3 regions of the Gottfriedia sp. OAE603 genome follow, and region 2 is predicted to be linked to each of the others. Evidence: riboswitches for the same ligand, from Rfam matches in the RefSeq annotation. Region 2 holds a riboswitch; each other region holds the start of a gene.
The links. Region 2 has a riboswitch for lysine ahead of ABID96_RS12850 (amino acid permease). Riboswitches for the same ligand answer to the same signal wherever they lie in the genome.
Positions count from the first base shown of each region.

Region 1: linked by a shared signal. The riboswitch ahead of ABID96_RS16255 (aspartate kinase) and the one ahead of ABID96_RS12850 (amino acid permease) in region 2 are both predicted to bind lysine.
Region 3: linked by a shared signal. The riboswitch ahead of lysA (diaminopimelate decarboxylase) and the one ahead of ABID96_RS12850 (amino acid permease) in region 2 are both predicted to bind lysine.

Region 1 covers NZ_JBEUNN010000001.1:3,171,456-3,179,682, forward strand. The annotation lists gene ABID96_RS16225 (acyl-CoA thioesterase) at 1-59, opposite strand, end outside; partial or broken gene sdhB (succinate dehydrogenase iron-sulfur subunit) at 550-1,312, opposite strand; gene sdhA (succinate dehydrogenase flavoprotein subunit) at 1,320-3,086, opposite strand; gene ABID96_RS16240 (succinate dehydrogenase cytochrome b558 subunit) at 3,099-3,734, opposite strand; gene ABID96_RS16245 (YslB family protein) at 4,038-4,484, shown strand; gene ABID96_RS16250 (DUF4083 family protein) at 4,515-4,715, opposite strand; gene ABID96_RS16255 (aspartate kinase) at 4,840-6,081, opposite strand; lysine riboswitch at 6,194-6,367, opposite strand; gene uvrC (excinuclease ABC subunit UvrC) at 6,500-8,227, opposite strand, start outside.
Region 2 covers NZ_JBEUNN010000001.1:2,525,578-2,533,804, forward strand. The annotation lists gene ABID96_RS12835 (zinc-dependent alcohol dehydrogenase family protein) at 1-774, opposite strand, end outside; gene ABID96_RS12840 (TetR/AcrR family transcriptional regulator) at 903-1,460, opposite strand; gene ABID96_RS12845 (MBL fold metallo-hydrolase) at 1,461-2,159, opposite strand; gene ABID96_RS12850 (amino acid permease) at 2,327-3,775, opposite strand; lysine riboswitch at 3,974-4,151, opposite strand; gene pdxK (pyridoxine/pyridoxal/pyridoxamine kinase) at 4,385-5,200, shown strand; gene ABID96_RS12860 (nitroreductase family protein) at 5,266-5,973, opposite strand; gene ABID96_RS12865 (RrF2 family transcriptional regulator) at 6,090-6,512, opposite strand; gene ABID96_RS12870 (MDR family MFS transporter) at 6,865-8,227, opposite strand, start outside.
Region 3 covers NZ_JBEUNN010000001.1:3,909,349-3,917,575, forward strand. The annotation lists gene ABID96_RS19645 (hypothetical protein) at 1-184, opposite strand, end outside; gene msrB (peptide-methionine (R)-S-oxide reductase MsrB) at 345-1,295, opposite strand; gene mscL (large conductance mechanosensitive channel protein MscL) at 1,445-1,837, shown strand; gene ABID96_RS19660 (C40 family peptidase) at 1,920-3,050, opposite strand; gene lysA (diaminopimelate decarboxylase) at 3,210-4,532, opposite strand; lysine riboswitch at 4,670-4,843, opposite strand; gene ABID96_RS19670 (cation diffusion facilitator family transporter) at 5,158-6,033, shown strand; gene ABID96_RS19675 (VC0807 family protein) at 6,086-6,736, opposite strand; gene ABID96_RS19680 (DoxX family protein) at 6,961-7,347, opposite strand; gene ABID96_RS19685 (TVP38/TMEM64 family protein) at 7,523-8,182, shown strand.

The DNA.
Region 1 (8,227 bases), 650 kb from region 2:
TTAAAAGAAAAACTTGCCTTCCATTCCTCAAAGTTTGAAATATAACTCATTTTCCCCATACGATCACTCCCTAGTATATTAATTCTATTATACATATGTTTCTTTAAAAAAAGAATGAATATTCACTCATTTTTATGTAACCTTGGATGCGATTATTTATAGTTGAATTTCTTTTTTAAGATAATAACTTATTACTTTACGAATCAAGTCGTAATCGATTTTATGAAAGGTTGATTTCGTATACACTGTTTCTATTTTAGTATACCTAATTTTGATGACAACTCCATTATGTTAAAACTAAGTTGTACGTGAGCTTAATCCTTTTGAGAAACTATTGATGAGGCTATGCATGCCTTATGACAAGACGTCATAGATGTAACATACTTAGCTAACTTGTCTGCAGAGTCGTCTTCCAATACTTCCTACAAAAGTGCGAAGTTTAGTTGGGATCAACTTCTGTTCAAATATTTTTAATTCTATAATCAATAATCTTTAAGAAGAAATGATCAAAAAAAGACATGCCCACAATTGGACATGTCTTTTAATTTATTAAATTTCGTCGCTACCAAAGAAATCTTTGAAAGATTGGATTGTTGTAGCACGGTTTAATGCTGCAATTGAAGTTGTTAATGGAATTCCTTTTGGACAAGATTGAACGCAGTTTTGTGAGTTACCACAGTTTGCAAGTCCACCATCGCCCATAATCGCATGTAAACGTTCTTCTTTATTCATTTCACCTGTCGGATGAGCATTAAATAAACGAACTTGTGAAAGTGGTGCTGGTCCAATAAAGTTAGATTTACTATTAACGTTTGGACAAGCTTCTAAACAAACGCCACAAGTCATACATTTTGATAACTCATATGCCCATTGACGTTTCTTTTCTGGCATTCTTGGTCCTGGTCCTAAATCATGTGTTCCATCAATCGGAATCCAAGCTTTAACACGTTTTAAAGAGTCAAACATACGGCTACGGTCAACTTGTAAGTCACGTACTACTGGGAACGTGCTCATTGGCTCAAGGCGAATTGGTTGCTCTAATTGGTCAACTAACGCTGTACATGACTGGCGTGGTTTCCCCATTGATAACCATCGAACATGCACCACATACTTCCTCAAGACAGTTCATGTCCCAAGTGATCGCTGTAGTATCTTGACCTTTAGCATTTTTAGGGTTTTTACGAATTTCCATTAAAGCCGAGATTACGTTCATATTCGGACGATAAGGGATGTGAAAAGTTTCTTCATAAGGTGTTGAATTTGGTGAATCTTGACGCTTTACAATAAATGTAATCGTCTTTTCAGCTGTCATTGTCCCATTATGCATTTTGTTTATCCCCTTTCTTCTTAGAATAGTCACGTTTTCTTGGTTGGATTAATGAAGTATCAACTTCTTCATAATGGAAAATCGGTGTTTTTAACTTTTCATCGAATTTTGCCATAGTTGTTTTTAAGAATTCTTCATCGTTACGTTCTGGGAATTCTGGTTTATAGTGTGCTCCACGACTTTCATTTCGGTGGTAAGCACCTAATGTAATAACACGTGATAAGTGAAGCATGTTCTCAAGTTGACGTGTAAACGTAGCACCTTGATTACTCCATTTAGCAGTATCATTAATGTTGATATTTTGATAACGCTCAAGAAGCTCTTGAATTTTATCATCAGTTTTTAAGAGTCTATCATTGAATCGAACTACTGTAACATTATCAGTCATCCATTCTCCAAGCTCTTTATGAAGTAGGTATGCATTCTCAGTTCCATCCATAGAAAGGATACGATTCATTTTTTCATTTTCTTCAGCAACATTACGATCAAATACTGAAGAAGAAACATCATCAGCAGATTTAGCCAAACCATTTACATATCTAACTGCATTTGGTCCAGCAACCATCCCACCGTAAATTGCTGATAATAGTGAGTTAGCACCTAAACGGTTTGCACCGTGCATTGAATAATCACACTCACCTGCAGCAAATAATCCTGGAATAGTAGTCATTTGATCATAATCAACCCATAAGCCACCCATTGAATAGTGAACCGCAGGGAAAATTTTCATTGGAACCTTTTTCGGATCATCACCAGTAAATTTCTCATAAATCTCAATGATTCCACCAAGTTTAATATCTAGCTCTTTTGGATCCTTATGAGAAAGATCTAGGTACACCATGTTTTCTCCATTGATACCAAGTTTTTGGTCAACGCATACAGAGAAAATTTCACGTGTAGCAATATCCCTTGGTACAAGGTTTCCATATGCAGGATATTTCTCTTCTAGGAAATACCATGGCTTTCCATCTTTATATGTCCAAACTCGTCCACCTTCACCACGAGCACTTTCACTCATTAAGCGGTTTTTGTCATCACCTGGGATGGCAGTAGGGTGGATTTGAATAAATTCACCATTAGAGTATGTTGCACCTTGACGGTAAACTGCTGCTGCTGCTGAACCTGTATTGATAATTGAGTTTGTTGATTTACCAAAGATAATTCCAGGTCCACCTGTAGCCATAATAACTGCGTCAGCAGGAAAGCTTACAATTTCCATTGATGATAAGTTTTGTCCTACGATACCACGACAAACGCCTTCATCGTCAACGATTACTCTTAAAAATTCCCAACCTTCAAACTTTTGAACAAGACCTTCTGATTCATAGCGACGAACTTGCTCATCTAATGCGTACAACAATTGTTGGCCAGTTGTTGCACCAGCAAATGCTGTACGGTGATGCTGAGTTCCACCAAAACGACGGAAATCTAACAGTCCTTCTGGCGTACGGTTAAACATTACACCCATACGGTCCATCATGTGGATAATTCCAGGTGCTGCTTCTGCCATTGCTTGAACTGGTGGTTGGTTTGCTAAGAAATCTCCACCATAAATTGTATCATCAAAGTGCTCCCATGGAGAGTCACCTTCACCTTTTGTATTAACTGCACCATTAATTCCACCTTGTGCACATACTGAATGTGAACGTTTAACAGGAACTAATGAGAATAAATCAACTTTTGTACCAGCTTCAGCGGCTTTAATAGTAGCCATTAATCCAGCTAATCCACCGCCAACTATAATTACTTTTCCACTCATGTCTCTCTCTCCTTACATGTTTGCTAGCTGCGGATCAATGAATGCAAAAATCGCACGTAATCCAACGATTGATAGAGCAACGAAAATTCCTAAAGTAACATATGTCGAAATACGTTGCGATTTAGGTGTGACAGTAATTCCCCAAGAAATGAAGAATGACCATAATCCATTAGCAAAGTGGAAAATAGTTGAAATAACACCTACAATATAGAACGCGATCATGAATTTTGAGCTAAAAATATCAGCCATCATATCATAATTTACATCTGCACCTAATTGAGCCGCAATACGAGTTTGCCACACATGCCAAGTTATAAAGATTAAAGTAATAACTCCAGAAATACGTTGGAATAAGTATAACCAGTTTCGTAAATAACCATAATTTTTCACATTGCTAGTGCCTGTAAAAGCAATGTATAGTCCATAAATCGCATGGTATAAGATCGGTAATAAGATAATAAAAATTTCTAATAAATAGCGGAATGGTAAATTCGCCATAAATTCAGCAGCTTTGTTAAATGATTCTGCTCCCTTTGTTGCAAAATGATTGACAACTAAGTGCTGCATTAAGAATATTCCTACTGGAATTACTCCTAACAATGAATGAAGTTTTCTAAGGAAAAACTCCTGGCCATTCTTGTTGCTCATGTAAAACCCTGCCCCCTTTAGTTTGTGAACATGAAAATAAAATTACCTGCTTCTATTATTCTAGAAAAATAGAAAATAATGTAATTTCCATAAAAATCTAAATTTTTATGAGATTTATCTAAAGTTCATTTTACTCCTGTTAATATTACAGGTCAAGAAAACGCGTACATTTTTCTTTACTGAAAAAACTTCTCAATAATATTGGTAAATCTACAAATATTAAGGCTTTCAATTATTGTTTTTATTATTGTTTATTGTATATAATAAAAACATGTTTTTAAGGAAAGGGAGAGCTATTCGACCATGATGAACGGCAATGATATTTTAAAAACACCAGGGAATATTTCTGGTTTTGGCTACGAACTCTTACGAAATGATTTACTTTCAGAATTACTAGGTAAAGAGCAACATGATATATTATATTGGGCGGGAAAAATGATTGCTAGAAAATATCCATTAGCAACATTTGAAGAAATCATCGGATTTTTTGAATCAGCTGGTTGGGGAACTTTAACGGTTGTAGATGAAAAAAAACAAGAAGTTCATTTTGTTTTAACTTCTGAACTAGTTACATACAGAAATCAACATAAAAAAGATGTATCTTATCAATTAGAGGCAGGCTTTTTGGCAATGCAAATCCAACAACAAATTGATGTAATTGCAGAAACATACGAAGAGCAAAGTAAACGTTCTGATAAAGTAAAATTCCAAGTAAAATGGGATCTAAAAGATCCAGTTATAAAAAAATAAAAATAAGCCTGTTCATCTAATTGATCAGGCTTATTTCATATTTTCTTTATCACTTTTCTTTATTAGTTCATCTAATTTACGATTCATTTCATCTAGTTGTTTATTTTTCTTAACACCTTTAATAATGTAATTCATGAGAAATAAACTAATAAAAACGAATAATAGAATGAGAAGGATTAATAATATTAATTGAAAGACAATATCTCCATAAGCAATCCCTGCATTTATCAAATGAAAACCTCCATTATCAATTACTACTTCTATTATATGGTAATATTTCGCTAAAATGTTAAAAACCCCTTTAATCATCAAGTTCCTATTGAAAGGAAATTTGTGACTAAAGGGGTTTTGATTATTATCCTTCTACAACTACTTCTTCTTGAACGCGATCTAACTCATACCCTTTGTGCAGAGCATGAACCGCATTTTGTAATTGCGACTTTGGAATTACTGTTGATACTTTAATTTCAGACGTGCTTACCATTTTAACTGGGATACTAGCTTCTGCTAAAAATTTAAACATATTTGCAGCAACGCCAGGATTTGAAACCATTCCACTTCCAACAATCGAAACTTTCGCAAGCTCGCTTTCAAAATCAAATGAAACATATCCTAAATATTCTTTTTTAGATTCAAGAATTGTGATTGTTTCTAACATATTTTCTGATTTAATAGAGAATGAAAGATTGACTAAATTATCTGAAGTCACACTTTGAATAATAATGTCTACGTCAATTCCCTCTGTTGCCAGTATCGTAAAGATATTCGGTAAAAGATCGACTTGATTATGTAAACCATTTAAAGTCATTCTTGTGACATTTGATTCAAAAGCGATTCCTCTTACGACTGATTGTTGTTCCATTTGATTTTCCTCCCCAATAAACGTACCTATTTCATCATGTTGACTTGATCTTACTTGTATAACTAATCCATAATTTTTTGCAAATTCTACAGCCCTTGGGTGTAGAACAGCTGCACCTAAAGCAGCTAGTTCTAGCATTTCGTCATATGATACATGACTTAATTTAGTTGCTTCTGGCTCAATTCTTGGATCCGTTGTATAAACACCTAAAACATCCGTATAAATGTCACATCGTTCAGCTTGTAATGCTGCGGCTAACGCTACCGCTGTAGTATCAGAACCACCACGACCTAATGTTGTAATTTCATCTTCATTACTTAAGCCCTGGAAACCAGCGACGATTACAATAAATCCTTCATTTATCAATTGTTGAATTCTATCAGTTTGAATTGTTTCAATACGAGCATTTCCATGAATCGATTCTGTTTGGATTCCTGCTTGCCAACCAGTTAATGAGATTGCCTTAAATCCTTTAGCCTGTATTGCCATTGCTAATAAAGATATTGAGACTTGCTCACCAGTTGTTAAAAGCATATCCATTTCACGCTTACTATTTTGTGGACTAATTTGCTGTGCAAGATTAACTAGTTCATCAGTATGATGTCCCATTGCTGAAACAACAGTAACAACACTGTTACCTTCTTTATACGCTTTTGTTACTGTATCAGCAACATGCTGTATACGCTCAATTGAACCGACTGAAGTCCCTCCAAATTTTTGAACAATTATTCCCATTTTTACTCATCCTCACCTATTTTTCATAAAAAAGAATACAAAAAAGCGCGTGAAGCAATGTTCACGCGCCTAATTTACAAAAATTGTAATAAAATAGACAAATCATCAACATCTCTTCAATAGCTCCCCGCATTTAGTATGCGACAGTACTACACCTATTAAATGCAGTCCCAACGAAAAGAATTGTGGATTCATTTCATTTCGGCAAAACTTCCTTTCAGCTGTCCATAACAACGCCACACGTCTATGACAGCATACTTTTAAGTTTTGCACCTCTATTACGAGAGAAAATATTATATTTTTAACTTAATATAAATTATTTTGAAAATAGTGTCAAGGAATTTTTCTCCTCATACCGTGAACATTGACGTTATGCTCCTAGAAGCTATTTACAAAAAATAAGACGAAAAATGCTCTATTACTTTCTAAAGTGCTGATAAATTTCTTCCGCTACATTTTTTGGGATTTTTGCTTGGATCAGTTCTTCTATTGTTGCCTCTTTGATTTTTTTTACAGAACCGAAATGTTTTAATAATGCTTTCTTTCTAGTACCACCAACTCCGGTAATACCATCTAATGCGGACTGAACCATCGATTTACTGTGAAGTTGACGATAAAATTCAATTGCAAAACGATGAACTTCATCTTGAATTCTTTGTAATAAAAAGAATTCTTGACTCTGTCTGCCTAATTGAACAATTTGAGGTGGCTGTCCTATTATTAACTCAGATGTACGATGTTTTTCATCTTTTATTAATCCAGCTGTTGGAATATACAACCCTAGCTCATTTTGTAATACATCTTCAACTGCTGATAAGTGACCTTTTCCTCCATCAACAATAATTAGATTGGGAAGAGGAAGGTTTTCTTTCAGAGCTCTTGAATATCTTCTTCTAACCACTTCACGCATTGAATCATAATCATCAGGTCCAACTACGGTTTTAATTTTATATTTTCTATAATCCTTTTTAGAAGGCTTGCCATCAATAAAAACAATCATAGCAGAAACTGGATTGGTACCTTGAATATTAGAATTATCAAATGCTTCGATTCGATAAGGAGTTTCAATATTTAATATTTCTCCAAGCTTTTCGATTGCTTTAATTGTTCTCTCTTCATCTCTTTCAATCAACTTGAATTTTTCTTGTAAGCCGATTTTTGCATTTTTATTTGCTAGAACGACTAATTCTTTTTTCTGTCCTCTTTTAGGTTGGAGAACAGGAACATTTAATAACTCTTTTAAGAGATCAATATCTACTTTATCTGGTACAAAAATTTCTTTTGGCTTTATGTTATGTGTTTTCTCATAAAATTGGCCAACAAAAGATAAAAATGCCTCTTCAGGTTCGTCATAAATTGGAAAATATGATACATCCCTTTCAATCAATTTTCCTCTACGGACAAAGAATACTTGTACACACATCCAGCCTTTATCCACGGCATAACCAAATACATCACGATCAACTAGATCACTGCTCATCATCTTCTGTTTTTCCATCGTTGCTTCAATAGAGACAATTTGATCTCGAAACTCTTTCGCTCGTTCAAAATCCAATTGTTCTGATGCAGCCAACATCTTCGCTTCGAGCTCTTTTCGGATTTGATCTTCTCCACCGTTTAAAAATCGAATAATTTCATTTACAATTTCTTGATTTTGTTCATCAGTTACATCTTTAACACAAGGTGCAAGACATTGCCCAATATGATAATACAAACAAACTTTATCCGGTAATGTAGAACATTTTCGAAGTGGATACAAACGGTCTAATAATTTTTTTGTTTCATTCGCCGCATTTACATTTGGAAAAGGACCAAAATATTTCCCCTTATCTTTTTTTACATTACGTGTAATTAGTAAACGAGGATGCTTTTCAGCCGTTATTTTAATGAAGGGATATGTTTTATCATCCTTCAACATGATGTTATATTTCGGATCATACTTTTTGATAAGATTCATCTCTAAAATTAGAGCTTCCATATTGGAAGATGTAACGATATATTCGAAATCGGTAATTTCTTGAACTAATCGATACGTTTTTCCATCATGAGAACCTGTAAAATATGATCTAACCCTATTTTTTAGAATTTTTGCTTTCCCTACATAAATGATAGTTCCCTGAACATCCTTCATTAAATAACAACCTGG
Region 2 (8,227 bases):
TAATGATAAGGATTTACTATGAAATGGCGTTAAATCATGAGTAGAGCGAGCAGCGATCGCTAAAACCGTCCCTTTTGGTTTAACAGCTTGAAAAGATTTATCCAGATTATCAGTACCCACAGTATCAAAAACAACATCAAAGCCTTTACCATTCGTCAGACGCTCAACGTAGGCTAAGACCGGCTCATCTTTATAGTTTATGACGTGATCTGCTCCGAGCGATTTGACTAATGCTGCTTTTTCATTAGAGGAAACAGTAGTAGAAACAGTGGCACCTAAGGATTTAGCTATTTGTATCGCTACATGTCCAACTCCACCTGTGCCTCCATGAATTAAAATGTGGTCCCCTGCTTTTATATTCCCTCTATCAACTAAAGCCTCCCATGCTGTAATTGAAGTCAAAGGTAAGCTAGCAGCATCTTGAATTTGTATATTATTAGGTGCTTTTGCCAAAATTGACTCATCGACTAATAAGTAATCTGATAAGGCTCCGCCTGATGCATTAAACCCGTATACTAGATCTCCAACTGAAAAACGTGAAACAGTCTCACCAATTTCTACAATTTCACCAGAAAAATCACTATGTAGAATCATTGGAAAATTAGGTTGAAATGCGTTTTGAACAACACCTTTTCGAATTTTCGTATCAATCGGATTCACACTAGTTGCAGCAATCTTAACAAGAACTTGATTTCCTTTAGGAAACGGGTAAGGAACATCTATTTTTTGAAATTCAGAACTATTTCCATACTGATGAATAACCATTGTGTTCATGTATACTCCTTCTTTCTCAAAGCGAATTTTTCTATATTTTAACATATATTTTGTTTATTCAATAAATTAGAAACCCAGAAAACAAAGACAAAAAAACCTTTCATTTTTAAAAGGTTCTTTTACTTATTTTAAGATTCAATATTTTTCATATAATGTTTCAATACAAATCTAATACTCTCGTCTATCGGAATGTTTATACCGAAGCCGTCATGATCTTCAAGTGAAACAAATCCATGAAGAATACTTCTTAGCCCTCTGACAATATGGATTTGATCAATTTCATTTACATCATATGGTTTGAGAACTTCAAAAATCAACTCTAAAATTTGAGTTGCAACTACAGTGTATTGATCACCGACAGTGTGAGTTGATGACAGAGTTGATTGATATAATCCAGGGTGCTTTCGAGCAAAATGTATATATGCAAACGCTAAAGAAAAAATTGCCTCCTTGGATTGATCACAAATCGAAGAGTGAAGCTGCTCATAAAGCTGCTGGATACCATAAAGTGCAATACTATTTTTCAGTTCATCTAAATTTTTCACATGATTATAAATTGAAGGGGGCTGAATCGTTAATTTCTTAGCTAAATAGCTAATCGTTAAGACATCCCAACCTTCATTGTCTACGATTTGAATAGCGGTTTTCAGTAATTCATTAAAATTTAAACCAATTCTAGGTGACATTCACGAATCTCCTTTATTTAATGCATGATCAATTGCTTCTTGTGGATTTTTTAACATTGATCCATGACCAACTGCCAATAATGTTGGTTTCAATTGACTTATTTTACGAGCACTTTTGATTGCATCCTCTTTGCTCCACGTTGCCCATGCAGGAAATGGAAATAATAGGTTTAATTGCCCTGAAATTGCAATACCACCTCTTAATGTAAATGCATCTCCTGCAATCACAGCGTTTGTACGTTGATCTAAAAACGACATCGAACCAGGTGTATGGCCAGGTGTTTCAATTGCTAATAATGACCCAATTGTATCACCTTCTTGTAAATATCGATCAGGTGTGGTTTGAATATTTTTAGGTACTCCACCTCTTATAGGCAAATCAGGTTCATTTGGCTCTAAAGTAACATCACCCTTTAATAATTTCGCATCTCTTTTAGAAATTGATACAATAACATCAGGCATCATAGATTTTAAACGATCTAATGAACCAATATGATCCCCATGAGCATGAGTCAGTATAATGTTTGTAATTTTTTTCCCAAGTTCATTCGAAACAGAAATGATTTTATCCGCACTGAATGATAAAGCAGTATCAATTAAAGTAAGTTCATTTTCTTCTTCAACTAAAAAACAATTTACAGGGAATAAATTAGGTAAAAAACTGATTTGATAAAGAAAATTAGATTTAGTAACCTTCATCACAATTCCTCCTAAATAAAAACTAATGGTATTAGTTTTATAATACTAATGCCATTAGTTTTTGTAAACACCTAATTTCAATATATTTCCAATCAAATCAAAATAGAAGCTTAAACTAGCTTAATCGCAAACAAAAAACCCCTCCACCAAGATGGAAGGGTTACAATTTATTTTCTGCTTAAATCCATTTCATTATAAGCAACTACTTTTGTTTTATATTTAAATTTATAGCCTAACCAAACAATTAAGAATACTGGTATACCAATGTATGAAACAAGCACACCTTGCCAGTCAATTACATTGCCAGTGAACGCTTGATAGTTTTGAGCTAGTACGATAAATAAACAAGCTAAAAATGCTAGAATCGGACCTAGTGGGAACCATTTTGCACGATATGGTAAATCATTTAAATCTTTTCCTTGAACAACATATGCTTTACGGAAACGATAATGTGAAATCGCAATACCTAACCAAGCAATAAATCCTGATAAACCTGATAAGTTTAATAACCAAGTATATACTTGACCTTCACCAAAGAATGACGTTAAGCATGCTAATGAACCAACTGCAAGCGTTACATATAAAGCATTTGTTGGAACACCATTTTTGTTAATTTTTGTTAAGAATTTTGGCGCTTTTCCTTCAATAGCTAAAGTATATAACATACGAGTAGAGGCATACGTACCACTATTCCCTGCTGATAATACAGAAGTTAAAATAACTGCATTCATTACAGAAGCTGCAAAAGCTACACCTAATTTTTCAAAAACTAAAGTAAATGGACTTACTGAAACGTCCCCTCTTAATAACTCTGGGTCAGTATAAGGGATTAATAAACCGATCACAAAAATTGCTAATACATAGAATAAAAGGATACGCCAGAAAATTTGTCGAATCGCTTTCGGTACATTTTTCTCTGGATTTTCAGTTTCCCCAGCTGCAACACCAATCAACTCTGTACCTTGGAATGAGAATCCAGCAACGATGAAGATTGATAACACACCTAAAAATCCATTATGGAACGGTGCTCCACCAGCAGTGAAGTTTTTAAATCCAACACTATCTCCACCTAAAATACCAAAAATCATTGCAATACCAACTACCAAAAAGACAATAACAGTTACGACTTTAATTAAAGCAAACCAAAATTCTGATTCACCATAGCCTTTAACTGATAATAGGTTTAAACCTAAAATAATCACTAAGAAAATGGCACTCCATAATACAGCAGGAGAATTTGGGAACCAATATTTCATTAACATTGCTGAAGCAACTAATTCAAAAGCTAATGTGATTGCCCAGTTATACCAATAGTTCCAACCCATCGCAAATCCAAATGCTGGATCTACATAGCGAGATGCATACGTACTAAAAGAACCTGATACAGGAAGATAAGTAGCCATTTCCCCTAAACTTGTCATTAAGAAATACACCATTATACCAATTAAGCAATAAGCTAATAAAGCTCCACCTGGACCAGCTTCACTTATTGAAGCGCCACTTGCTAAAAATAACCCTGTCCCAATAGAGCCACCAATTGAAATCATCGTTAAGTGTCTTGCTTTAAGTCCTCTTTTTAAAGAACCTTCATTTTGCGGGAGATTTGATTGTCCCATCTTTGTTGCCTCCTCTTCATTCTTGCAATACTATCTTTACGCAGAATTTGGGGCGCAAAAGTGTTGTTTGCTGTGTATTTTACTCAAGAAATTCCTACATTATGTAATGTTGGAATTTCCTAGAAAAAACACAAAAAAAACACGTGAAGAATGTTCACGTGTTTAAGACTCAGTTTATATGCGTCTAACAGCCAACATCTCTTCAATAGCCCTCCACAAGTAAACTTGTGACAGTCCTACGCTTATTCAGCAATAGGCCCAGCAACAAAATTGAATGGCAACTTTGTTACTTCGGCAGTTTCGCCTTTCATTACTTTTCTTTGGTTCCATAAACCTCCAAGTAATAACTCATCAAAACCGCGCCTCTATCCATACGAGATAAAGATCATATTTAATTAAATTTTATAAAATCACTATACCAATCTAATAATCTAGTTGTCAATTATTTTCTACAAAATTCTACAGAAGCAATTGAAGAATCCTTTAGAATTCTTGTTACCATTCCATTTATGATTCTTGTTTACCATCTACAAACTGCGCTACTTCCTGTTTTTTAGTGTACTTTTTGCTATAATGAAAATTGTATTTGAACAAAGGAGGAATTTTGATATGACAGTGTATAAAGCATTAACTCTTGCAGGATCAGATAGTAGTGGTGGCGCAGGTTTACAGGCAGACATAAAAACATTCCAAGAGAGAAATGTCTATGGAATGAGTGCAATTACTACATTAGTTGCAATGGACCCACATAATCATTGGCACCATCAAGTATTTCCGATTGATATAAGTACAATTGCAGCGCAATTAGAAACAATCGTTGTTGGTGTAGGCATTCAGGCAATGAAAACAGGAATGCTTGGATCTGTGGAAGTTATTGAATTAGCAGCTGAAACAATAAAAAAACATAATATAAATCGTGTAGTAGTTGACCCGGTAATGATTTGCAAAGGGAATGACGAAGCTTTACATCCTGAAACAAATGATGCATTAAGAGATGTATTAGTCCCTTTATCAACTGTAGTAACACCAAATTTATTTGAAGCAGCACAATTAGCAAATATGGCTCCGATTAAAACAGTTGAACAAATGGAAGAAGCAGCACGTAAGATTCATGCATTAGGCGCAAAATTCGTACTTGTTAAAGGTGGAAGCAAAATTCAACATGAGAACGCTGTTGATGTTTTATTTGACGGTGAAAAAATTGAACTTTTAGAATCTGACCGAATTAAAACAACTTATACACATGGTGCTGGTTGTACATATTCTGCAGCAATCTGTGCAGAATTAGCTAAAGGAGTAGAACCTAGAGAAGCGATATATACTGCTAAAAAGTATATTACTGAAGCAATTCGCCACTCATTTAGATTAAATGAATATGTAGGCCCAACAAACCATATGGCATATCGTTTACATGGTGAAAAATAAAATAAAAAAGAAAAGAGCAGGTTAAGGACTATCCCTTTACCCTGCTCTTTTTACTTTACTTGAAATTAAAACTGATCCCAAGTAAGAACTTCGTCTAGCGTCAAACGAACTTTTTCAAAACCAGCTTTGATTCCCTTACCAACAGAGATTAACATAACTGGTTTGAAGTTTTCAGGTACATTAAATGCTTCTACAAATTTCGCTTGATCAAAGCCACCCATTGGTACTGTATCTAAACCTTTTGCTTTTGCCGCAAGCATAAGCTGCATTGATACTAATCCACCATCAATCATCGCTACTTTTGTTGCGATTTCCTCTGGGAAATTACCATAATTTTTAACAATTGAGCCTACGTAAAAATCTTTAACCTCTTGAGTCATCATACCTTTTTCAACTAATTCATCATAAATTCGATCGGCATTTACATATGCTTTTGTATCACCTAAAACTGCAATAACAACTGAAGCATCAACGATTTGTTGTTGATTATTAGCAATTGGAAGTAATTTTTGTTTCGTTTCTTGTTTATTAATAACTAAAAATCTCCATGGTTGTAAGTTTGAAGAAGATGGAGCTTGAACTGCAATTTCTAATAGTTCACGAACTTCTTCATCACTTAGTTTGAAATTTGGATCATAATGACGTACTGAACGTCTTTCTTTTGCTACTGTAAAGAAATCAGAACTATCTAGATGTTTAGGAGCCTCATTTCCAAAATCTATTTCATTCACTTTATTTAAATACTCTTCTCTATCTGATGATACTTTTGTCATTTAAATCTCTCCTTCAAAACTGTATTATTTACAGATACAGTATAAAACTTTAACTGTATAAAAGTCAACTACAGTTTATCAAAAAAAATAAAACCGAAACAATGTTTCGATTTTATTTATCTAATTTCTTTTGGTAGTAAATCAGCGACAGTCTTCTTTGCAAGACCTTCTACAAGCCAACTTTCCATTTCATCTTTTAAATTATATAAAGCTGAACGAGTTGAAGCTGTGAAGCATTCATGGCTATTCACATCTAAAAATCCTTGTGAATATGGATCAGACCTCATTGCATCATAAACATCTTTTAATGAAATTTCACTTGCATCTCTAGCTAAGTAATAACCACCCTCTCGCCCTTCTTTTGCTGAAATAATCCCAGCTTTTACTAAATTGGCAAGAATTTTTCTTAAAAAGGTCGACTGTGCTTCAAGTTTTTGAGCCATCATAGAACTTGGACAAATTCCATCATGCTCTGCCAATACAAGTAAAGACTGAAGAGCAAGTCCAAACCATTTCGTACTAGAAACCTTGTCTTTCAAAAGCTTTCACCTCAAATACTAGTCTATACGATTTTTGAAAAAAGACAACCTACTTTCAGATAGCTAAAGCAAATACAAGCATTAAAATTGAAATGAATTAAAAAAATAGGCTCTGTTAAAAAAGAATGTTGAATTCCATTCCGGTACTTCGCTTTCCATGGGGCGTGACGACTTGAGCCTCCGGGGTCTCAAGTTTCCCGCATTCCCATAGGAGTCATCGCACCTTCCATTCCAATTACTCTCGAACCGGCTTTTCTCTTTATAAACTCTTAATGTATTTAGCTAAAATCAACAATTAATATTAACAGAGCCAAAAAATAAAAAAAAGAAGGCCAATAAATAGCCTCCTTTCTTATGATGCATTACTTTGTGGTAACTCTTTATTCGATAATTTTTCATTCCCCATTAAGAAAATTGAGATCATCGCTAAACCAACTGGAATTAAAGTCCATAAGAAAGTATGAGCGATAGAAGTAGCAAACACTTCTGATATTTTATCTAAAACCGGAGCAGGAATCATTTTACTTGCCTCAGGTGTTAACGCTTGATTGATATCTAAATTTTGAGGCGCACCACTATTCCCGAGTGCACTTGAAATTTTATCAGAAAAGACATTTCTTTGAATAACACCAAATACTGTAATACCAACAGTCATTCCTAATGCACGAAGGAATGAGTTCGTAGAGCTTGCTGAACCACGGTTTTCATTATCAAAATGGTGCATAGCTGCCATACCTAAAACTGAGAATGATACACCTACACCAAGTCCAACAATGATCATATACAGTACAATTTGGAATTTCGTTGTATCAGGTGATAATGTTCCTAAGCATAAAATACCTGCTAATAATAGCACGACAGAACCCGCCATTAAGTTACGATAGCTAGTTTTATTTGCTAATGCTCCACCAAATGCAGCAGATATACTTACACTAACCATCATTGGTAATAATACTAATCCAGAGTTTGTTGCGGTACCACCTTGCACAAACTGGATAAAAATCGGGATATAGATTGTTGCTGCAATAAACGCAGCACCATAAAATAAGCCTACAAAATTGCTTGCTGCAAAAAGACGCATTTTGAACATTTCAAACGAAATAATTGGCTCGGGAACTTTTCTTTCAATGAATAAAAAGATGATAAAGAAGACCGCAAAAGCACCAAATAAACCTAAAATTTGAATAGAATCCCACGCGTACTCTTTTCCACCAAGTTCTAGTGCAAACATTAAACTGACAATACTAATGACGAATGTAGTTGCACCCCACCAATCAATTTGTTGTTTTTGATGGTTTGTTGATTCTTTATAATAAAAACTAATTAATCCAAGTGTTAACAAGCCGAATGGAATATTGATATAGAAAATAAATCTCCAATCAATGTAATCTGTAATATATGCCCCAATTAATGGACCTAAAACACTAGAAAGACCAAATACAGCTCCAAAAATCCCGCTCATTTTCCCTCGTTTCTCAACAGGAAACACATCCCAAATGATTGAGAAAGCGATTGGCATTAATGCACTACCACCAATCCCTTGAATTGCTCGGTAAATACTAAGCTGAACGATAGACTGAGCAGTACCACAAAGAATCGATCCAAGTAAAAATAGAATAATACCTAACATAAAGAATCGTTTTCTTCCATACATATCAGACAGTTTACCAAAAATAGGCATACCAGCCATTTCCGTTACTAAGTATGCTGAAGTT
Region 3 (8,227 bases), 1.4 Mb from region 2:
ATGTTCCTAGTAAAAATAATGTTGAACAAGAGCCCATTAATACAATGCTCACTGTTAAGACAACGTCAGTATGTACGTAACCGCTTCCAGTGAAATATAGTAAAAAAAGAATAAGACCAATTAAAAAGACAATACCTGAATATCGAGTATACGTTTCAACGATTTCATTATCAGTTCGCTTCATATAAATAACCTCCTGTAGTATTTTTGTTAAATGCAATACCTTAAATGTGACAACTTTGTGACACTTTTATATTAACACATATTTTTATTATTGTAACTATATTCTGAAAATATTTTAAAGAAAAGAAAAAGCCGAGATTTTTCATCTCGACTCATTCAATCTATTTGTTGATAAAAATACTTTTATAATTCCCATAACCTTCTTCGTCCATTTTGTCATAAGGAATAAATTTCAAAGCCGCTGAATTAATACAATATCTTAGCCCTTCTGGTCCTGGACCATCATCAAACACATGTCCTAAATGTGAATCGGCTTCTGAACTACGTACTTCAATTCGCATCATGCCATGACTATAATCTTTCTTTTCTTCAATTTCACCTTTTAAAATTGGTCTTGTAAAACTCGGCCATCCACAACCAGAATCAAATTTATCTAGTGAACTAAATAAAGGAATACCAGATACTATATCAACATAAATTCCTTTTTCTTTATGATCCCAAAACTCATTACGGAATGGAGGTTCAGTTGCATCTTCTTGTGTAACGGCATATTGAATTGGTGTAAGCTTTTGTTTCAGTTCTTCTTGACCTGTTTTCCAATGTTCTTTTATAAACTTTTGACGTCCAGACCCTTTATAATATAGCTGGTAACGAATCGGATGTTTTTTATAATAATCTTGATGATGTTCTTCTGCTTCATAAAATGGTTTAGCAGGTAAAACCTCTGTAACAATCGGCTTTTTGAAAACACCACTCTTTTCAATTTCTTCTTTTGATGTTAGCGCCAGTTGTCTTTGCTCTTCGTTATGATAAAAAATCGCTGTTTTATAGGAACTACCTCGATCATGGAATTGTCCACCTTCATCAGTTGGATCAATTTGACGCCAAAATGTTTCCAATAATTTTTCATAAGAATAAACTTCCGGATCAAAAGTAATTTGAACAGCTTCATAGTGTCCAGTTAAATGTGTACAAACCTCTTCATAAGTTGGATTCTCTTTTTCCCCACCTGTATAACCAGAAACTACTTTTATAATTCCAGGCTCCTTATCAAATGGTTTGATCATACACCAAAAACATCCACCTGCAAATGTAGCCAATTCATTCCCCATCTCGAATCCCTCCCAAATAATTGTCTTACTTAGTATTTACCATATTGAAGTGCTGATATAAATATTTTTGCTTGCGAATCTCCCCACACCGCTTGAAACAATTAAGATTTCTATGTAAACTAATACGATATTATATAGGAGGAACTACTATGTTTGAAGAGTTTAAAAAATTCGCATTAAAAGGTAATATTCTCGATTTAGCAGTTGGGGTTATTATTGGTGCAGCGTTCGGTAAAATTGTGTCTTCTCTAGTTGCTGATATTATGACGCCGCTTCTTGGATTAATCGTTGGGAAACGAGATTTTACCAGCTTAGTTTACCACGGAATAAAATATGGTTCATTTATACAATCTGTTTTCGACTTTCTAATCATTTCAATCTCTGTGTTCTTCTTCATTAGATTACTAAGTAAAATCTCTTTTAAGAAGAAAGAAATTGAAGAGGCTAAACCACCAGTACCTACAAAAGAAGAACAACTTTTAATTGAAATTCGCGACTTGTTACAAGAACAAGTAAAAAATCAAAAAGGCATGGACTCATGAAATATCTGAGTCATGCCTTTTATTCTTATTCATAATAAAAAACCTCGTACCATATTTAATATAATACGAGGTTAATAATTTATTAGAATCGGCCATATCCTAAGAAGTGTGAACGTACCCAGCTGCTACTTAAGCTGATTGTACCAATACCTTTACTTCCAGCATGAACCATTTTGTTACCACCAATATAAATACCCATATGAGAAGGGCCATTAATATAAGTGTTTTCTAAGAATACTAGATCTCCTGGTTGTGGAGAACTAATCTTTGTAGCCATATTCCAGTATGATTTTACGTTAGCACGTGAGAAACCATAACCATTATGCGAATATACATACCAAATAAATCCACTGCAATCGAATCCACTTGGAGACGTTCCACCAAATACATAAGGAACACCTTGGTATTGCATTGCAAAGTCTACAATTGCATTACCTGAAGCAATTGGTCCTTCATTTTCTGATGGGCCAGCATTGCCTGAAGCACTAGAGTTAGAGTCATCGCTATCATTCGATAGTTCAGCTAATTCAAGTGATTGTTGTTCTAACTGTCTTACTCTTACATCTTCTTTTGCATCTTGCAATTCTTTAACCGCAAGTTTTAATCTATATTCTGCAGATCTTAATGATTTTTCTTTTGCTGCTTGTGATTTAGATAAATCGCTTTCTTGAGCTACAAGGTCTTCTTTTGCTTTAACAAGAGATTCTTTTTTCTCGTTCACAAGTTGTTTTTCTTTTTCCACTTCAGCTTGTTCTGATTCTTGTTCTTTAATGATATCTTGGTCTGCTTCAAAAAGCGTTGTAATTGAATTTAAACGATTAAAGAAATCAACAATACCGTCAGAGTTGAATAGAACATCAGTTACTAAATTTACTTTTGGTTGCTTTTGCATCGCAACAAGACGATCTTCTAGCATTTCGTTACGCTTCTCGATACGGTCTTGTAAATATGTAATTCTAGCATTTTTATCTTGAATGATTTTTTGAGTCTCAGAGATTTCTTCTTTTTTAGATTGTATTTTTGCTTTAGTGTCTTTAATCTTTTGATCTATCTTTTTAACATCATTACTTAATTTTTTGAATTGTGATTGGAATTTATCTACTTCAGCTTGCTTTTTTTCTACTTTCGTTTCGGCATTTACCGAAGCATTCGGCGCTAAAGATACTAAAAATGTACCTGCAATAGCCAGCACTGTAAGTTTTCTTTTAAACATTTCAGCGTGTCTCCTCTCGCTTATCTACTAGGTATTTATATCATAGATTTGCGAAGGGAGTCGCTTTTGTTACAATATTGTAATATAAATGATAAATATGTCTTAATCTGTCGATAAACAAACATGCAATAGTTAAGAAACCGTAATAAAACTCTTCTATTATCTAATAGAAGAGTTTTCAATGTAAATCATGTCATTTTTAATTAAGTCTTTATACGTTTCACGTTGTACTACTACTCTAGATACACCGTCTTTTACAAATACTACTGCCGGACGACGAATACGATTATAATTATTAGCCATTGAATATCCGTATGCACCCGTACATGATACTGCTAATAAGTCATTACTCTCAACAACTGGTAATTCACAATCCCAAATTAACATATCTCCACTTTCACAACATTTACCTGCAATTGATACGACCTCTTTATTCTCATCATTTGCGCGATTAGCAAGCATTGCTTCATACTTTGATCCATAAAGTGCTGGGCGGATATTATCAGTCATTCCCCCATCAACAGAAACATATTTTCTTACTGAAGGTAGGTTTTTTGTTGCTCCAATCGTATAAAGAGTTGTTCCTGCTTCACCAACGATGCTACGACCAGGCTCTAACCATAATTCAGGAACTGGATACGATAATTCTTCACATTGTTGTTTAATAATAGAAGTAATTTGATCAATATGCTCAACGATTGATAACGGTTCGTCCTCAGAAGTATAACGAATCCCAAATCCGCCACCTACGTTTAATATTTCAGCTGTATAGTCTAATTCATTTTTTAGTGCATTTAAAAAGTTCATTAATATTTTAATTGCGTGAACAAACCCATCTGGTTCAAAAATTTGCGAGCCGATATGAGAATGTATACCTAACAGTTTTAAATTTGGTGAATCTAACGAAATGGCAACTGCTTCATTTGCCTGACCTGACGTGATATCAAAACCAAACTTTGAATCTTCTTGTCCTGTCATGACATATTCATGAGTGTGTGCTTCTACTCCAGGTGTTACACGTAATAAGATTGATACATATACTCCACGATTTTCGGCGATTGCTTGTAATACTTCTAACTCAAAGAAATTATCGACTACGAAACAACCAATTTTCGCATCTAAAGCTTCTTCAATTTCTTCTATTGATTTATTATTCCCATGAAAGTGAATTTTCTCAGGTGGAAATCCTGCTTGTATCGCTGTATATAGTTCGCCACTTGATACTACATCTAAACAAAACCCTTCTCTTTCAATTAAGCGGGCTTGTTCAATACAAAGGAAAGCTTTACTTGCATAAGCAACTTGATATTTTAATCCTGTCTCTTTTAATGCTTCTTGAAATTCTCTACATTTAGACTCAATCAATGCTTCGTCGTATATATATAAGGGTGTCCCATACTGTTCAGCTAGTTGAACTGTACTACAACCTCCGATTTCTAGATGTCCATTATGATCAACTCGACTATTACCATGTAAATACATTAATATTCTCCCTTCATAACTAAACACAAGTTCATTCACCAGAAGCCTTCAATGTATTAGTGTATTAAAAAAGGCACATGAAGGATATGTTCATGTGCCTATCACTTTTAAAATAAAAAGGATATTGCCAATCACATCTCTTCAATAGCTCTTCACAAATACAAGTGACAGTACTACATTTATTAAATGCAGTCCCAGCATTTTAGCGTGTGGCGCTCTAATGCTTCGGCATCGGATCCTTTTTCGTTTAGTCATCAAACCCACAGTTCTCTTAAACGATACTCATATACAATGCAACCTCTACGAATAGATTGTTTATTTATATTAGTCTATGTATAACACAGTCTAAAAATAGATGTCAAACCTTTTTAAAAAATAATCTGTAGTTTCATGTTTTTACTAATCATTTGGTCTACACAAGTTTTTCTTTTCAAAATATTATCTTTACTATAAAATATTAATTACGCGCTAAAAAAAGGTGATTAATATGAACTATCCAACGAATTTTAAAAAACATCATATAAAAAAAACAAGCCACTAACTTCATGTTAGTGGTTTTTCTTTTTTGTTGCCTTAGGACAACACTCTTAGCTTTAGTAGAAAAAATTGGTCAGAGGTGAATAGATTGCATTCAACCAAAATTGCATTACTTTCAATTTGTAGTAATTCTTTTATAGTTTTATTAAAATTAGCAGTTGGAATCATTACTGGTTCTGTAGCAATTATATCGGAGGCAATTCATTCTTTATTAGATTTGGTCGCTTCCGTTATCGCATTCTTCTCAGTAAAAATTTCGAATCGGCCACCTGACAAGGAACATCCTTATGGTCACGGTAAATTTGAAAATATTTCGGGTACTGTTGAAACGCTGCTCATTTTTATTGCTGGAATTTGGATTATCGTTGAATCTGTTGAAAAACTAATCCACCCTTCTCCTATAAAACTTCCTTTTATTGGTGTAATCGTCATGTTGCTCGGAGCATTCATTAATTGGCGAGTTGGGAAAAAAGTTCAAAAAGTAGGAGACGAAACGCATTCTGTCGCAATGCAATCAAATGCATTACATTTATTAACGGACGTCTATTCATCGCTAGGTGTTGCGGCTAGTTTAATATTAGTATCTCTTACAGGTTGGGTCGTACTAGATGCATTAATTGGTATTGGTATTGCTGTATATATAATGAAAGAATCTATCGAGCTTGGAAAGAAATCTTTTACGCCATTATTAGATACGGGGCTCTCTTCAGACGAAATTATACAAATTGAACAAGTTTTATTAAATTTCAAATCGCAATTTATTGAATACCATGATTTAAGAACAAGAAGATCCGGCGCTGAGGAACACATCGACTTTCATCTTGTTTTACCGTCTAGCATGAGCATTGAAGAAGCTCATCTACTTTGCGATAAAATAGAAGATGAGATCAAAAAAGTTCTAATTAATCCCCAAATTTTAATTCATGTCGAACCAGAAAATGAAATGGTTAGAAATGTAAAATAAGAAATAACAAAAAAGGCACATCTTTTTTAGATGTGCTTTTGTGCTTTTTCTATTAAATGATAATTTCATCTTTAGGCTGATGTTCATTTTCTTTAATTTTTTGTGCTCTCATCGTAATCATTGCATAACCGATTGCCATGATAATTCCAAAGATATAGCCACCTACTGTGAAAATGATAGTCCTTGAGTAGTAAGCCTTCGCACCATAGGTTTCAAGCATCCACCATTGTGCTCCAGTAAATATGATATCTTTAACAATCCAAGCTATAAACAAATATTGGAACAACTTGAACAGTGAAGGATGTTTATACAGCTTCTTACTTTCTTCTCTTTCTTGTCCCTGGATTGCGGCAATATCAATCATAAAGTAATATGGCAATGGCTTCTTTATCGCTAAAAGAATGAAGAATACCCCTATTAAGCCAATGTGGTAATACACATTATATAGAAGTAAATTATCTTTTGTACCTGCAATAAGATCCAATGCAGTACTAACACTCATTGTAGAAATAATAAAAATTCCAGTTACATTAAATTGTTTTGTATACCAAAAACGAAATAAAGTATATAAAATCCCAGGAATGGTTGGGACAATCATCGCCCAATAATCTCCAATATACGGCTTTAAAAGTTTATAACCTACTAGTGGGAGTACTAAATACAATATTAGATCGTAAATAATCAAATTACTTTCTTTTTTCATTTTTATAACCTCATTTTTCCATATTCTACTTTTGTAGTATTAGCGTTTTATTTATTTAAATTTGATTATAGCAAAAAATTCAAATGCAAACACTTTAGCTACAATCTTCATAAATGATAAGTTCTTTAAAGGTTATGATAATCCTTCTTCAATAGTTATTTGTGGTAGTTAACTTAAAACAAAAAAGAGAACATCCAAATATCATGAATGTTCTCTCCTATTTATCAAAATAAAGTGAAAGAGCCAGGTCCTGTTAATAGTAAACCAACTGATGTAGCAATAATGAGTAGATTATATTCAATACCATTGGCAGTAATCCAAAAACCATTTTTTAAGTGGACTTTTAAAATGGCAACTAACATAACCAGTATGATTAACCATGCACCAACTGTCGTGTACAAGCCTGCTGCAACAAGTAAGCCTCCTATTAGTTCCGCTGCTCCTGATAAAAATGCAAAAAATCCACCAGGTTTCACACCAATTGACTCTAACCATTGACCGGTTCCTTTAATTCCGTAGCCACCAAACCATCCGAATAATTTCTGAACGCCATGACCTGCCAATATAATTCCTAAAAAAAGTCGAATAACCAATAAGCCCTCATCTAGCATAGCTACACCTCAATCCCTTTAATTTGAGATATCTATTGCTCATTAAATAAATATTCTAAATTCGAGATAATTATGTTATTTATTGATAATTTCAAAAAACAATCAGTTTTCGCACTTTTTAAGAATAGAATACATTAACACTTCGTTTTCACATAAACCAAAGGAGAGCTTAATCATGAAAAAAGTCGTTCCAATCATTGTAATTAGTTCTTGGTTTATTTTGTTAATACTAGCTGTTCATTTTAATTTGTTCCAATTATCATTAAATGATATTAAACATTTTATTGAAGACTCCACAATTAACCCAATGATTTTATTTGTAGGTATTTTTTGCGCTCGAATTTTTTTATTCATCCCTAGTACAATGCTCATTGTCACAGGGAGTTTATTTTTTAATCCTATTGAAACAATCATCCTTTCAATGATTGGTATGTTCATAACTGAAACTATTATTTATGGTATCAGTAGAAGTATATTAAGTAATCATATTCAACACTATATGGTAACAAAATATCCAAAACTCAATAACGAGATTATTTCAAACGGTAAGAAATACTTATTTATTACTGTTGCAACCCCTTTAGCTCCCACAGATGGAGCTTGCTTTATTGCTGCATCAACCAAAATGCCATATTTTTCATATATCACAACCGTATTAGCTGGAACGATCCCAATCGTAACGCTATATACACTTTACGGTAACTTTCTAATAGCTGCACCATGGGTAACATTATGTATCTCAGCTCCAATCGTAATCATCTTAATTGTTTATATCTCCATTCGAAAAAAACAGAAAAACGAGCTTCACTATACTTCCGAAAACGAAAATGTATAAATTCAACTTTTATTATTAAATCATTTTAATTTTTTATTAATAAAT